DNA from 2 places in the Sphingobacterium daejeonense genome. Region 1 is predicted to be linked to the other one. Evidence: riboswitches for the same ligand, from Rfam matches in the RefSeq annotation. Region 1 holds a riboswitch; the other holds the start of a gene.
The links. A riboswitch is a leader RNA that binds a small molecule or an ion and turns the genes downstream of it on or off. The one in region 1 is predicted to bind S-adenosylmethionine.
Positions count from the first base shown of each region.

Region 2: linked by a shared signal. The riboswitch ahead of FGL31_RS19605 (methylenetetrahydrofolate reductase) and the one ahead of FGL31_RS08320 (O-acetylhomoserine aminocarboxypropyltransferase/cysteine synthase family protein) in region 1 are both predicted to bind S-adenosylmethionine.

Region 1 covers NZ_LR590470.1:1,733,626-1,741,963, forward strand. Annotated here, with positions in the region: gene FGL31_RS08315 (homoserine O-acetyltransferase family protein) at 1-887, opposite strand, end outside; gene FGL31_RS08320 (O-acetylhomoserine aminocarboxypropyltransferase/cysteine synthase family protein) at 934-2,241, opposite strand; SAM riboswitch class I at 2,487-2,600, opposite strand; gene FGL31_RS08325 (hypothetical protein) at 2,781-3,212, opposite strand; gene dapA (4-hydroxy-tetrahydrodipicolinate synthase) at 3,306-4,184, opposite strand; gene ligA (NAD-dependent DNA ligase LigA) at 4,210-6,228, opposite strand; gene FGL31_RS28855 (hypothetical protein) at 6,352-6,570, opposite strand; gene FGL31_RS08340 (glycosyltransferase family 2 protein) at 6,551-7,384, opposite strand; gene FGL31_RS08345 (lysophospholipid acyltransferase family protein) at 7,385-8,251, opposite strand; gene FGL31_RS08350 (WbqC family protein) at 8,327-8,338, shown strand, end outside.
Region 2 covers NZ_LR590470.1:4,091,286-4,099,623, forward strand. Annotated here, with positions in the region: gene FGL31_RS19580 (hypothetical protein) at 1-17, opposite strand, end outside; gene FGL31_RS19585 (glutamine--tRNA ligase/YqeY domain fusion protein) at 253-1,926, shown strand; gene FGL31_RS19590 (tetratricopeptide repeat protein) at 1,962-2,396, opposite strand; gene FGL31_RS19595 (protein O-mannosyl-transferase family) at 2,398-4,428, opposite strand; partial or broken gene FGL31_RS30590 (glycosyltransferase family 117 protein) at 4,402-4,973, opposite strand; partial or broken gene FGL31_RS19605 (methylenetetrahydrofolate reductase) at 5,116-6,071, opposite strand; SAM riboswitch class I at 6,119-6,218, opposite strand; gene rimM (ribosome maturation factor RimM) at 6,300-6,824, opposite strand; gene FGL31_RS19615 (30S ribosomal protein S16) at 6,967-7,503, opposite strand; gene FGL31_RS19620 (UvrD-helicase domain-containing protein) at 7,771-8,338, shown strand, end outside.

The sequences.
Region 1 (8,338 bases):
GACGGTGGAAACAGCACATCCGAAGGAATTCCAATGATAAGCGTATTTACACCTTCAATGCTGTTAAGGACTTGTTCGACCTGACCTCTTCCACGACCTAAGTGATGGCTATCCATTGCTTTGGTGAGATACCAATAAGAAAATGCATTGAACCTATTGACAAGCTTGTCTCCTTGGTATGATTGATAAGACGATGCTTTATATGCATCGGTTTTATCATGGTCAGATTCCACTTGGGTAGTACCATACGCATTATAGGTCCTATAAGAGAGTAGGGCCATACTTCTGGCGGCTTTTAATCCTTTGAGTCCTGCATCAGGTTTTTTCTCAAAGAACGACGAGTCTGCTTCAATAGCAAGCCTTTGGCTCTCATTAAAAGCAATACCCCATGGCGAAAAGAAAGCATTTGTGCCAATTGCAATTAGGTTATGGATTTTGATTGTTTTTGAAACTGTCCATTCCAAGGCTTGCTGTCCTCCTAAGGAACCTCCTATTAATGTGTTAATCTCGTTGATTCCTAGATGATTCGCTAATAGTTGATGTGCATGTACGATATCACGTATGGTAAATTGAGGAAAATCCGTATAATAGGGCAAATTAGTCTCCGGGTTTGTCGATAGGGGATTCGTAGTCCCATAATGCGAGCCCAAAACATTAGCACAAACTATATAATAGTCTTTATCATTGAATAATTCGTTTTCACCAAATAATCCAGGCCACCAATCAAACACATCCGAATTAGCAGTCAATGCATGGCAAACCCATATCACATTGGATTTGTCTTCATTCAGGTTTCCATAAGTATGAAACGCAATTTGAAGATTTGCCAGTTTTTTGCCACTTTCTAATTCGAAATCTTGGTTATATCCGAAAGTTCTTAAACTCATTCTTATAAATTATCTTCCTCCATAAAAATCAAATAAGGTCCCCACCTTATTTGATTTTGTCAAATGCTTGTGCTAAATCCGCTTTTATATCTTCAATGTGTTCAATACCTACTGAGAGTCTTAATTGACCTGGTGCTACACCTGCTTTTTTCTGATCTTCAGCACTCAACTGTTGGTGAGTAGTTGCTGCTGGATGGATAATCAATGACTTAGCATCTCCAACATTTGCCAAATGGCTGATCAATTCTAATGCATCAATAAATTCATTGGCTTTTTCCACGCCACCTTTAATGGTAAATGAAAGCACGGCCCCATATCCATTTTTTAGATATTTCTGTGCGTTTTGATGGTATGGGTGGTTTTTTAAACCCGGATAGCTTACATGTTCTACTTGTGGATGCGAATCTAACCATTGAGCTATCTCTAGCGTGTTGTCAACGTGACGTTGTACACGTAATGATAATGTTTCTAATCCTTGAACTAACAAGAAAGAATTGAAAGGGGATAGGGCAGGGCCAAAATCTCTTAATCCTTCAACTCTTGCACGGATGGCAAATTGAATGTTACCAAATGGTCCACCTTCTCCAAATACATCTGAAAATACCAAACCATGGTATCCTTCCGATGGTTCAGAAAATTGCTTGAATTTTCCATTGCCCCAATTATAGTTACCACCATCAATGATTACACCACCAATGCTTGTTCCATGTCCACCAATCCATTTAGTTGCTGATTCAACAACTACATTTGCGCCATGCTCTAAAGGCTTGAACAAATAACCGCCAGCACCGAAGGTATTGTCAACGATCAATGGAAGGTCATGCTTCTTTGCTACTGAAGCTATGCGTTCGAAATCTGGAATATTATAGCTTGGATTGCCGATAGTTTCTACATAGATAGCTTTTGTTTTGTCATCTATCAAAGCTTCGATCTTATCTGCATCTGTATCTTCAGCAAATCTTGCTTCGATACCCAATCTTTTAAAGGACACTTTGAATTGGTTATAAGTACCACCATAAAGGTTAGAACCAGACACAAAATTCTCACCTGCTTCCAGGATGTTTGTCAAAGCGATAAATTGTGCTGCTTGACCTGAAGCTACAGCAACTGCTGCTACACCGCCTTCTAATGCTGCTATACGTTTTTCGAAAACATCAGTAGTAGGATTCATAATCCTGGTATAGATATTACCGAATTGTTTCAATGCAAAAAGGTTGGCACCGTGTTCTGCATTTTCGAATACATAAGAAGAAGTTTGATATATAGGCAATGCTCTGGAACCAGTAGTAGGATCTACTTCTTGCCCTGCATGTACTTGTAAAGTTTCAAATTTTAGGTTTTTATTATCTGCCATTTTTATATTTTTTTAATCATGTTAGTAAAATGAAATTATTAAATCCTTTGAAGTTCTGTGTTTAGGTCGTCATTTACTGATGGACAATTGTATTCAATAAGAATAATGCTGCCATAGGACGACTATCGCATTCGAGAAATACAAATACAGTTGATGGATTTAATCTTAATAGAAGAATCTGTTGTCGGTTTTCCGACAAGATATAATAATTCTGATTTTGAAAATTCTGAAGTCATAGTCTATTTCATTTATATGCTCCTGAGCTTTATTGCTTCGGACAGGAATTGGCACCTTTTCAATCCTTATTGAAGGTTGCCAGTGGGTCATTGAGCCAGTCTCTCGCCACTTCTTTATAAATCAAGACCATCTTTTTTAGAGAGGTAATGATTAGTGTACCACTATCGAAGTACTCCGCAAATATAGGCTACGGAAATTAATTTTGCAATTTTTTTAGAAAAAAGAAGACCTCAAATCTTGTTAGGCTATTCACTTACAATGATTTGAGGTCCCAAATATTTTGTTATTGTAATACCAGTTTTTTAAAAAGTGTTGTTCTTTGCATCATGCATTTGGATGATTTTGTCCACTACATAACGCGTGTTTCCACGCCAAGGTAACACACCATGGTATTCTTTATAATGAAGATCAAAAGCCTTACCACTATTTAACTCCAATACTTTAAATACAGAATCGCTCTCGATAGAAAATTCAAATTCATTGGAGGAGATTCCAGTCCCCGTATTTTGACTGCGGATACCTTCCTGAATCAATTTTCCTTCATAGGTCTTAAAGACATTTCCCTTTTTTACTGCATAATTTAAAGTTCCCGATTTAACTCCTTCGCCAAAAACAAAGTAGTACTTGAAATAAACAAATACTGCGAATGCCAAGAAGATAATGAGTAGAAACCAGCTGATGAACTTTTTGAAGCCTGAACCCCTTTTGCTGGGTTGTTGGGTAGTTGTTTCCATTATTTTGTTAATTCAGTTTTTCTATAGATACAATTAAGAATACCTAAAAATAAGAAAGGTTGGCCAAACTACATGACCAACCTATTAATTTTTTTATCCGAGTAGCTGCATCTCTGCATCTATTGCTTCTTTTGTTTTCGGACTGACCGGTACCAATGGTAACCTCACATAGTCCTTTCCAATTCCTTTTTTCTCGAGAATATATTTCACTCCTGCAGGATTTCCTTCAATAAAACACAGGTCTATCATGTTTAATAATTCCAAATGAATAGCTCTAGCCTCATCAAAATTACCTTCACTACATAAATGTGCCAATGCAGAAACCTTTGTTGGATAGGCATTGCCTACCACAGAAATTATTCCTGCTGCTCCCATGGCCATCATAGGAAGTGTAACAGGATCATCTCCAGAGATTAAAAGAAAATCTTTTGGTTTATCTCTTAAGATTTCGCTGAATTGGGAAAAATTTCCCGAAGCCTCTTTTGTCGCTACTATGTTTTTGAAATCCTTAGCCAACCTGACCGTCGTAGCCGGGCTCATATTACTTCCTGTCCTGCCAGGCACATTATAAAGAATAATCGGAAGTTTCGAAACCTCAGCAATAGCCTTATAATGTTGATAGATTCCCTCTTGCGTTGGTTTGTTATAATAAGGTGAAACTGATAAAATAGCAATGTAATCCAATACCTTAAAATTCTTGATTTGTTCAACTATTTCAAAAGTATTGTTGCCACCGATTCCAGCTACCAATGGGATACGCTTATTGACATGCTTAGAAGTAAATTCCCACACCTTCTTTCGTTCATCAGGATTCAATGTTGCAGTTTCACCTGTTGTGCCCAATGAAACCAAATAATCAATTCCTCCCTCGATTTGATAATCAATCAAATTTCCTAAAGTGTCGTAATCTACTGTGCCGTCCGCATGGAATGGAGTAACTAATGCAACTCCCGCACCTTGAAGCTCGTTCATCGTTTGTATATATTATTTTTAATTTTTATTCATTAATCATTGATAGCAGTTGAGCTTCAGAAATCATCGGAATCTGAAGTTTTTCTGCCTTTGCCAGTTTTGATGGACCCATTTTATCACCAGCAACTAAATAATTCAGCTTTGAAGAAATACTGCTCAGCATCTTGCCACCGTGCGCCTCGATCAATTCCGTCAATTCTTCCCGGGAATAATCTGCAAATACACCGGAAATCAAAAACGTTTTGCCCGATAAACTATCTCCGGCGAGTTGTATTTCTTTTTCTTCTATTTCGAACTGAAGGCCTAAGGATTTGAGTTTTTCAATCTCTTCCCAATGTTCAGGATTTGTCAGATACGCATGTATACTGTCTGCTATCCGGAGTCCTATATCCTGTACTGACAATATTTCGTCTACAGTGGAATTCTTGATTGCCTCGATATTTTTAAAGTGTTGCGCAAGTTTTTTTGCTACCGTCTCTCCAATATGGCGAATTCCCAAAGCAAATAGCACCTTCTCGAAAGGTTTATTTTTAGATTGTTCAATACCATTTAGCATATTGTCAATAGACTTCTGACCAAAACGTTCAATACCGACCAACTCATCCTTTCTATCAATCAAAGTATAGATATCTGCTATTTTGCGAATCAATCCAAGCTTGTAGAATGTTTCTATTGTTTCATCTCCCAAACCTTGAATATCCATCATTTTTCTGCCTATAAAGTGCTGCAGCTTTCCTACTATTTGAGGTTTGCAGCCATCTTCATTTGGGCAATAATGTACAGCTTCACCCTCTTCTCGAATTAATGGAGTATTACATTCAGGACATGTACTTGGATATTCAAATGCTTTTGTTCCTTCTGGTCTTTTTTCAACATTTGCACCAATGATTTTAGGGATTATTTCACCTCCTTTTTCGACAAATACAGTATCGTGTTCATGTAGATCCAGACGAGCAATTTCATTTGCATTATGTAAAGAAGCTCTTTTTACCGTTGTGCCAGCTAACAAAACTGGTTTTAAATTGGCAACAGGAGTAACAGCTCCGGTTCTTCCAACCTGATAACTAATGCTGTTCAAGATCGTTTCGACACGCTCAGCTTTGAATTTATAAGATATAGCCCAACGTGGTGATTTAGCGGTAAAGCCTAATTCCTCTTGTTGTGCGAAATCATTGACTTTGATTACAATGCCATCGATTTCATAAGTCAGTTTGTGGCGGGCATCATCCCAATAATGGATGAATTCCAAAACCTCGTCAATAGAATTACAAAGTTTTGAATGTTCACAGACTGGGAAGCCCCAAGATTTGACTTCTTCGATGCTATGCCTATGATCATGGAACAATTTATTTCTATTGTCACAGTACAGAAAGTACAGGAAGCAATCTAAAGGTCTTTTGGCCACCTCTCCAGAATCCTGAAGCTTGATTGTGCCGGATGCAAAATTCCTTGGGTTGGCATAGGTTTGTTCCCCATTGTCTTCACGCTCTTTGTTCAACCTCAGAAAAGCAGATTTATGCATGAAAATCTCGCCACGGATATCGAAACTTGGCGGATAATTCCCTTTCCTCAATTGATGTGGAATACTGCGGATTGTTTTTACATTATTAGTAACTTCATCACCTTGTGTACCATCCCCACGTGTCACTGCCTGGACGAGTTTGCCGTTTTCATAAGATATTGAGATCGATAAACCGTCGAACTTCAACTCAGCTACATACTGAACTTGATCTCCAACTACTTTTCTTACCCTTCCATCAAAATCTTTTAATTCCTGTTCGTTATAGGTATTGCCCAAAGACATCATAGGCCATTTATGACGGACAGTATTAAACCTTTGTGTAATATCACCACCAACTTTTAGGGTAGGGGAGTTCGGGTCTCTAAATTCAGGATATTGAATTTCCAAAGCCTCCAGTTCCTTCAATTTATGGTCAAAATCGTAATCCGAAATGGAGGGTTGAGCTAACACATAATATTGATAATTATATTCGTTTAGCTCACGGGTAAGTTCTTCTATTTTCGCTTGAATATCTACAGACATAGACCACGAAAATACAAAATATTCTAAGGGTAAAATAATTTAAAATCACTAATTAAAAAATTGCTCAAAGTGTTGCAAAACAATGCAGATTAACAAAAGAAAGATAATTCAGATGATCTATCTTTAATGAAAATTATTGTCATGAAGCTGCGAGAATTTATGGATTTTATTCACGTAATAATCCCATATTATTGATTTCTTGTATCTTCCTTTTTTGTTTTCCTTTTGGCTGTATTTTTTTCTTTTTCTTGCGGTTTTGAAAAAATTCTTGAAGAAATATTGGTGACCTCTACTTACTGCCCAAGCATCTGCTGATTTTCCGTCAAATAAAAATTTGATCAAAGCAAATAAATCCCACCACAATCTGCAAGCAATAATCCATACAGCCATCATAAAAGAATGGTTTTTTTGGATCATCACTAAATTGTTCCTGAAATTGAGATATGTTTTTGTGGGGGTTGCTTGTTTTCAAAGTACCACCACCAACATGGAATACTAATGAGTTTGGACAGTAACCAACTTTATAACCCATTTTTTTTAGTCTCCAACAGAGGTCAATTTCTTCAAAATGGGCGAAGAAATCTGCATCAAACCCTTCAGCCTCTTTCCATGCATTTGACTTAATGAATAATGCTGCACCTGTTGCCCAAAATACTTCTCGAGCATCGTTGTACTGACCATGATCTTTTTCTACCTTATCCAAGATCCTTCCCCTACAGAATGGGAAACCAAAATAGTCTATGTATCCACCCGCTGCACCAGCATGCTCAAATTCACCCTTATTATGATAAGACTGAATTTTTGGCTGACAAGCGACTAATAATGGATCTGCCTCCATTTGCTGTATTACAGGTTCAATCCAGCCCTCAGTAACTTCCACATCGGAGTTAAGCAAGATGTAATAATCGGCTTCAACACGTTTTAAGATTTCATTGTAACCACCAGCAAAACCTAGATTCTCTGTGTTTTTGATTATCTTGAACATTGGGAAATTCTCTTCTACATAGGAAATAGAATCATCTGTAGAACCATTGTCACCAATGATAAATTCAATATTTGGGTATGTGCTATTAAATACCGAAGGAAGGAATTTCTCCAAGAAATACTTCCCGTTCCAATTTAATATGACAACTGCAACTTTCGGGTAATTTGACATTTAATTTCTTCTTTTACGCTTCCATCTACGATGAGACCATAGCCAATAGGCTGGTTCTTCTTTTATAATACGTTCTGTAAAACGATTATGAATATGCGTGATCTCATGTTCTGGGTATTCATCTGGATTTACGACCAAGGTCGTAAACTTGCATGAGTAATATCCTCTTTTTTCTTTTCTCCTGACCTCACAGAAAACTACCGGGAACTTCATTAACCGAGCAATTCTTTCAGTGCCGGTATAAACCAAAGTTTCTTGGTTCAAAAATTCCATAAAATAATCAGAATCCTGATAGGTAGGTGTCTGGTCGGCTACAAACATACTAATATGTGGATGATTTTTCAATTTAATAATATGTCTGAGGATTTGTTTCATCGGTACCATCTCAGCTCCAAACCTTGATCGTATACCATTGTGGATATTGTTGAAAACTTTGTTGTTCAAAGGTTTATATATAATTAGTTCAGGTACATCCATCATCAAAGAAAGGCGATGGATTGAAAGTTCCCAATTGCCATAGTGAGAGGTTACACCAATAACACCTTTGCCTTTTTCTGTATACTGGTAAACCTCCTCTGGATTTAACAATTCAATTCTCTTAATTACTTCTTCAGGTTTAATACTTGCCATCTTGATCGACTCTACGATCAAATCGGGGAAATAACGATAGAATTTGTATGCAATATCTTTGATTTCTTTCTCTGATTTCTCTGGGAAAGCATTCCGTAAGTTTTGTAAAACCACCTTTTTTCGGTACCCAAAAACGTAATAGATTAAGATGAAAAGGAAATCAGAGAGGACATATAAGCACCAAAAGGGAAGGAGAGAAATTAAATACCATGTTCCGTAAATGAGTTTTTCCTTCATGCCAATTTTAAAGTACTTTATAAATATCCCCAAATAAAGTTATTTTTGCGGACAATTTGAAGGGAATATTAGTTTATGACAGAAGGA
Region 2 (8,338 bases), 2.4 Mb from region 1:
ACCGATACTGTTGGCACATTGGATTGTGTTGCTTGCACTGCTGCGGTCCAAGCGACGGCATTTGAGCCATATATTAGCAATCTTGGTTTTTTCCTTTTTTTGTGCCAGAGCACCTAATGGAATTAACATGCAAAGGAGCATAAAGGCTCTCAAATTCATAGTTCTCTAATTTTATATCGAAAATAAGCAAATTCAGGCATTTATCGTTCATGCACTTATTCATAATATCGATGAAATAGCTAACTTTGCTACATGTTAGAAGAAGAAAAATCATTGAATTTTATTGAAGAGATTATCGAAGAGGATCTTCGAGAGGGGAAGCATGATGGGCGTGTCCTCACCCGTTTCCCACCTGAGCCGAATGGCTATCTTCATATTGGGCATGCAAAGTCAATCTGTCTAAATTTTTCTTTAGCACAGCGTTATAATGGCAAGACTAATTTACGTTTTGACGACACCAACCCCGTAACTGAGGATGTTGAGTACGTAGATAGCATCAAGAAAGATATTCAATGGTTAGGATTCCAATGGGCTGATGAGCTTTATACTTCCGACTATTTTGACACTTTGTATGCTTTTGCTGTTGAACTGATTAAGAAGGACCTAGCATATGTTGATGACAGTAACTCGGAGGAAATTGCTGCTTCGAAGGGGAGTCCAACAGTACCTGGAGTACCTACAGTATATCGCAGCCGTAGTATCGAAGAGAACTTGAGACTATTCGAAGAAATGCGTGATGGAAAATATAAGGATGGCGAGAAAGTATTACGAGCTAAAATTGATCTTGCGAGTCCTAATATGCATATGCGCGATCCTATTTTATACCGTATCAAGCATGCACACCATCACCGTACGGGTGATAAGTGGTGTATATATCCTATGTATGATTTTGCACATGGCCAATCAGACTCCATTGAAAAAATCACACATTCAGTTTGTACATTGGAATTCATTCCACACAGGCCATTATATGATTGGTTAATTGATAGATTGGAGATTTTCCCATCCAAACAATATGAATTTGCGAGATTGAATCTTTCCTATACGGTTATGAGTAAGCGCAAGTTACTACAATTGGTAAATGAGAAGTTTGTTGAGAGCTGGGATGATCCACGTATGCCTACTATTTCAGGTTTGCGCAGAAGGGGTTATACTCCTGAAAGCATTCGTAATTTCTGTGAGCGCATTGGGATTCAGAAGCGTGAAAACATGATTGATGTTAGTTTATTGGAGTTCTGCATCCGTGAGGACCTCAATAAGACTGCATGGCGTAGGATGGCTGTATTGGATCCTATCAAATTAATTATCAATAATTATCCGGACGGGAAAGTTGAAGAACTAAACGGTGAGAACAATCCTGAAGTTGAGGGAGGTGAAGGTAGCAGAGTGATTCCATTTTCGAAAGAATTATGGATTGAGCGTGATGATTTCATGGAAGATGCGCCTAAGAAATTCTTCCGTTTAGGACCAGGTCTTTCTGTTCGTTTAAAACATGGATATATTGTTACGTGTACAGATTTCAAAAAGGATGAAAATGGAAATGTAACTGAGGTTTACTGTGACTATGTTCCAAATTCAAAATCTGGGGAGGATACATCTGGAATGAAAGTTAAGGGAACTATCCATTGGGTTTCCGTTCCTCATGCTAAAGAGGTTGAGGTTCGTTTATATGACCGTTTGTTCCAAGATGAAAATCCAGCTGCTGCTGAAGATTTCAAATCATCTATCAATCCAAACAGTTTGCACATTATCGAGAAAGCATATGCTGAACCTGATCTAGCAAATGCTGAAGTTGGAAAAGGGTATCAGTTTATTAGACTTGGATACTTTACGCTAGATGACAAACATTCAAATAACGAAAAGTTAGTTTTCAATAGAACAGTTACCTTAAAGGACTCTTGGGCAAAAGAGGCTAAAAAGGGATAAGAAAAAAAACGAAAAGGAGGCAATCGCCTCCTTTTTTACATCCAAACTTCTTTATATTTTTTATCTAGCATTGTTGCTTCTGCTAATAAATTAGCGTCACCCAATTCTTTTAAGGAAGGGATATACCTTTCTAATGACGCTATTCCCAATTCAACGGAAATTTGATCAAACCCCATTTTTGATTTTTTTGCAATTTCATATTGAAAGTCCAAATTTTCATTGATTGCTTTCAATTGTTTACTTGCCAATGATTTAGCTTTTTCTACCTCCTTAACTTTGACAAGAGTATCCAACAATACCGAATTTGAATATACTTGTCTCATACTTTTGACCACTTTGGGTTGGAAGTCGTAGGCTTGTAAGGCCAAATCCTTTGCTTTGTCAAATTTACCTTGCATCATTAAGGTTTGCATTCCATCCACGTATACATTTGGATATATCCAACCTTCATAATGAAAATTGGAATCCACATCAAAAATATTCTAAATGATCTATTGAACTCCAATTAAATTTATTTATTGCATTTTCGTGAATCTTGTCTGAGTTTACTAATGTAGATCTATCTGAAGCTTGTCCCATATCTATTGGCATTAATTTTTTCACCAAGCCTTCAGAGGCTAAATACTTGTCCATTCCCATCGATGTTGCCGATGCGGAAGATGAAATAAAATAAATTGGTCTTTCCCAATTATTGTTCGTTAAAATCGACATTAAACTTAAATCCGCTCTAGAAACATAATTATTTTTTAATTCCCATTGCATATATTCTGGAATAAATTGTTGCCATTCTTTCGGAACATTGGCGTTCTCTATTACCTGGTTTTTATTGATTTTCAACTGAAGTCTGCGGTTAGGCATTACGTTTACAAACTCTCCCCTACTAGTTTCCAACATGTCTTTTTTATTGTCAGACAGCATAACTTCTAATAGTTTGTCAACATCTGAATATCCTTCAATTCCAAAGTCCATTACCTGTATTCCATCCCTTATTCCTTTTTTCACTTTATCATGGCTAAAGCCAATAGGCAATGCTTCTGAATTGTTGATATCCTCCATTGCTTGTTTAACATACCAATCTGACTGGAGGTATCCATAGTTCAATACTCGAACATCAGTACGTATTCCTTCGACTTCCTGCAGATACCATAAAGGAAAGGTATCGTTATCTCCGTAAGTAATTACGATTGCATTTGGTTCACAAGAATTTAAAGTATTTAATGCTACTTCTCTGGTCATATTTCTTTCGGAGCGGTCATGGTCATCCCAATTCTCCTTTACCAATAAAATTGGACCTGCTAGCATACATATTGTAGCTGTAGAATATGTCAATGTATTGATTGAAATTCGCTGAGCCTTTGTTTTTAAATAATCCATAATTCCTAAAACTCCCAACCCAATCCAAATTGCAAACACATAAAATGATCCTGCATAGGAATAATCACGTTCTCTAGGCTGTAAAGGTGATTGATTTAAATAAATAACTATGGCCAAACCGGTGAAAAAGAACATCAGGGCAACAATTGCTGTATCTTTCTTATTTTTCTTTAATTGCCAAAGTGCACCTATAATCCCTAATATTAATGGCAGGAAAAAATAGGTGTTTCTACTAGGGTCATTTTTCATGTGTTCCGGTGCAGCATTTATTCCAGGAAGCCGAATTTCATCTAAAAAATTTAATCCTGAGATCCAATTTCCGGATGTAATTTCACCTTGTCCAGGGGTATCATTTTGGCGACCGACGAAATTCCACATAAAATATCGAGAATACATATGTCCAATTTGATAATTGAAGAAGAACTTCAAGTTATCTGTAAAGGTTGGAGTTTCTCCCTCTGATAAATTTAAATATTGCTTATAAAAATCAGCATGTTTACTACTATATAATCGCGGAAAAACAACTTGTTTATCATATTCATACCCCTTTACATAATCAATCTCAGCATATTGCTTTTCATCTTTTCTATATGTTTTGCCTTCATTTACATCAATAATATTTGAATTAAATGTTGGTCCTTTAAATAATGGTTCGGATATATATTGTTCTCTACTTAAATAGCTTAAAAATGAAAAAGCATTATCCGGCTGATAATTGTTTAATGCAATATTTGTTTGTGCTCTAATTAAAACCATACTAAAAGAAGTAAATCCAAAGCATAGCAAACAGATTCCTAGAATTATTAAATTCAATAATGGTTTGTTTGTCTTAATAGAGTATATGATGCCATAAACTGCACAAGCTATGATTAACAAAATAAAAAATGCTATACCTGTTCCGAACGGCATGCCTAACGTATTCACGAAAAACACATCAAAATTTGATGCTATTCGTACTGAATACTGAATAACTCCCCATAAAATAAATGCTAACGCAAGGACGCCCCAACCAAATGATATCACTGCTCCTTTCCAGTTAACATGTTTTGCTTTTCTAAAATAGATCATCAATGCTAAGGCGGGGATTGTTAAAAGGTTTAATAAATGGACACCAATTGATAATCCCATGACAAAAGCGATCAATAAAAGCCATTTATTGGAGTCAGGGTTATCTGCTCTTCGCTCCCATTTTAGTGCTAACCAGAATACAATCGCTGTACAGAGTGAAGACATAGCATAAACCTCCGACTCAACTGCCGAATACCAAATGAATCCGTAAAGCTATAGGCTAATGCACCCACTATACCTGCTGAAAATATTTGGATGTATTGGATTGATGAACCTTCTTTATTTCCCAAAACAATTTTTCTAGCCAAGGCTGTAATAGTCCAAAAAAGAAAAACAATGGTCAGAGCAGAACAAATTGATGATCCAATATTCATCCATAGAGCGATATTGGAATTATTTCCGAGAGCAAAATTTGAGAATATGTTTTGGATCATTAGAAATAATGGTGCACCAGGTTGGTGAACAACTTCTAGATTTTTACTTGCTGCAATAAATTCACCAGTATCCCACCAGCTCACTGATCTTTCTACAGTAAAAGAATATACTAGAAGGGCAATGAATCCACAAAGCCATCCAAGATAATTGTTGATTTTATTATAGTTCATAATACATGGTTAGATATCAAATAAATTTAAGAAAGTATATCTATAAGAATTTCACCTTAACAATATTTAACAGCGGTAAAAAAACAGGCGAATGATTTCTCATTCGCCTGTTTGTATATTATTTATAATAATGGATTGTATCCTATACTAATTTCTCTACGATTTTTTTGGTTGGCCCTGGGTTACTCATGGTGTAGAAATGCAGGACTGGAACTCCAAAATCAATTAATTCTTTACATTGTTGGACTAGCCATTCTTCTCCAACCTGTCTTACATCAGCATTTGTTTTGCAGGATTCGACTGCATCGCTTAAATCTTCGGGAATATCTAGGTGGAATATCCGCGGTAGTGTTATAAGTTGTTTTTTTGTTGTCAATGGTTTTAATCCGGGAATAATAGGTACATGTATATCATTCTCGCGGCATTTCGTTACGAACTCTTTATATTTTCTACGTTGAAAAACATCTGAGTTACGATAAACTCTGCTCCCATTTCTACTTTTTTCTTCAACCATTTAAAGTCAGTATTGAAGTTTGGGGATTCGAAGTGTTTTTCTGGGTAGCCAGCGACACCTATACAGAAGTTTGTTTTTTCGGAGCTTCCTATATCTTCGTGCAGATATGATCCTTCATTCATATCCACTACTTGTCTTAGGAGGTCTGTAGCATAAGCATGTCCTCCAGGTGTTGGGATAAAATCTGCATCACCTTTTCTGGCATCTCCTCTTAGTACCAATACGTTGTCAATACCTAAGAAATTCAGGTCAATGAGTGCATTTTCGGTTTCTTCTTTAGTGAAACCACCACAAATCAAATGAGGTACTGCATCGACTTTATATTTACTCATGATTGCGGCGCAGATTGCTACTGTTCCTGGACGTTTTCTATAGGATACCCTTTCCAACAATCCATTAGCGTGTTGTTTGTAGAGGTAATCTTCGCGATGGTAGGTCACGTCGATAAAGGGAGGTTTGAATTCCATAAGTTCGTCCATTGTTTGAAAGATACTTTGAATTCCCTGTCCTTTTGCAGGCGGTAACAGTTCAAAAGAATATAATGTCTTGCCTTTCGCGTTTTTGATATGATCTACGATTTTCATAAAAATATATTAAGGCTTAGAGAGAACACAGCGGATCCTGATTCTTTGGCTTATCTTTCCCTAATCGGGGTAGAATGTAGCACCTTGACTGGTGTCAGGTTGCTAAGGCTTCAGCGGGTCTATTCCCTCTGCCTTTCTCTATAAGCGAGGGCTAATATCGTTATTAGCAACTTAATCTCAAAATGTTATGCGAAAAAAGAAGGGAATTCATGTGAATTCCCTTCTTTTTTATTCCAAATACATGTCTATCAATCCTTCAGGTAACTTGAGGACGATTATTTTTTCTTCTGGATCTATACCTACAATAAAATCTTCATTTAGTGGGAACATGGCATCTCTACCATCAATGTCCACTGTTGCTATAAATTGTTGGGGCATTTCTTGTACATGGGTTATTTCTCCCAGTTCTCCTTCGCCTTCTTCGATTGCTATAAATCCGACTAAATCATGGTATGTAAAATCATCAGGATCACGTTCGGGCATTTTGTCATTTGGCAGATATACGCTTTTTCTTAATAGCGGTTGGGCTTTATCGATATGGTCAATATCTTCAAAATTGACATAGGCAGTGCTATTATTCTGTAGTTTAATTTTATCTACGAAGAAAGGGACTAATTTTTTATCTAATTCCAAAAACACCATTTCCAAATCCAAGTCCATATAATTATCGAACTCGAAGAACATTTGTACTTCTCCTTTCAACCCTCTGGTTTTGCTAATATATCCTATATAAAAACACTGATCCTTAGTCATACTTTAATATTAATTTGCAAAAATACGAATTATTAATAGGTAATATTTAATCTTCCTAATTTATCCTTTTTCTGGAGTTTGTATTTATAAAAAAAGCCGATCTAAGATTAGACCGGCATTTTCAAATACTTTAGAGTAAGGATTAACCTTCAGTTTCTTCAGTGTTTTCTGCAGCATCAGCAGCTTCTTCTGCTTCTTCTGTAGCTGTTTCTTCAGCAACAGGGGCATTTTTAGCAGCGATAGCGGCAGCTTTTTCTTCTTTTTTCTTAGCTTCAGCAGCTAGAGCAGCTTTTTTAGCATCATCTTTAGATTTTGCCAAGCCTGATTTTTTGCCTTCGATTTGTGCATCTTTTCCTTCAGTCCAAGCTGCGAAAAGCTCTTCAGCTTTAGCTTCATCAAAAGCACCTTTTTTCACACCACCTTGTAAGTGTTTTTTGTACAATACACCTTTGTAAGAAAGGATAGCGCGAACAGTGTCAGTAGGTTGAGCACCTTTGTTCATCCAGTCCAATGATTTCTCGAAATCCAAGATAATTGTTGCTGGGTTAGTGTTAGGGTTATAAGAACCTAAACGCTCAATGAACTTACCATCACGTGGTGAACGTGCGTCTGCTACTACTACATGGTAAAAAGGTTTTCCTTTTTTACCGTGTCTTTGCAATCTGATTTTAGTTGCCATGTTTTAATTTTATTTATGTATTCAACATATCCCCCGTGCTACATGCAGGAGGGGACGCAAAGATACAAAGTATTATTAATTAATGCAATAGTAGGGATATGAGATATGGGATATGGGATTTGCGATAGAAAACGAGACAAAAATCAGGATCGAAATAAGATAACTGAAATATTTATATCCTCGCTATCTTATCTCATATCTCACTTCTCATATCTCAAATCTAAATTAAATTGTCGATATTCAAGCTCTTCTAATTATTGTCGTTTTATGCAAAGAATTGCTCCATTAAAAATTGTAAAGGCCTCTGCTGGATCTGGTAAAACCTTCAGTTTAACGGTTCATTATTTGACTTTATTGTTATCTAAGGAAAGTAGTTATAGGGAAATTTTGGCAGTAACTTTTACAAACAAGGCTACTGCTGAGATGAAACACCGGATTATGACAGTTCTTCACGGCTTGGCGACTGGTGCTGATAGTGATGAAATTGAACAATATAGATCTCAATTACAACAGATGGGGTCATGGGATAGGGTTTCAATTCAAGAGAAAGCAAATAGGGTTTACCGCCGAATCCTTCATGACTACAGTCATTTTTCCGTAAGTACTATTGATGGATTCTCTCAAAAGGTAATTCGCAGTTTTACATATGAGCTGAATTTAGATTCCGGCTATGCCATAGAAATGAACACCAATAAAGTGAAAAGAGATTTAACGGTGATGTTAAATCAGTTATTGGATGAGCGACCAGAGCTGTTGGAATGGATCATCACCTATGCAGAGCAAAAAATCAGCAACAATGAAAATTGGAACTACCGTCAACAATTAATGGGTTTGG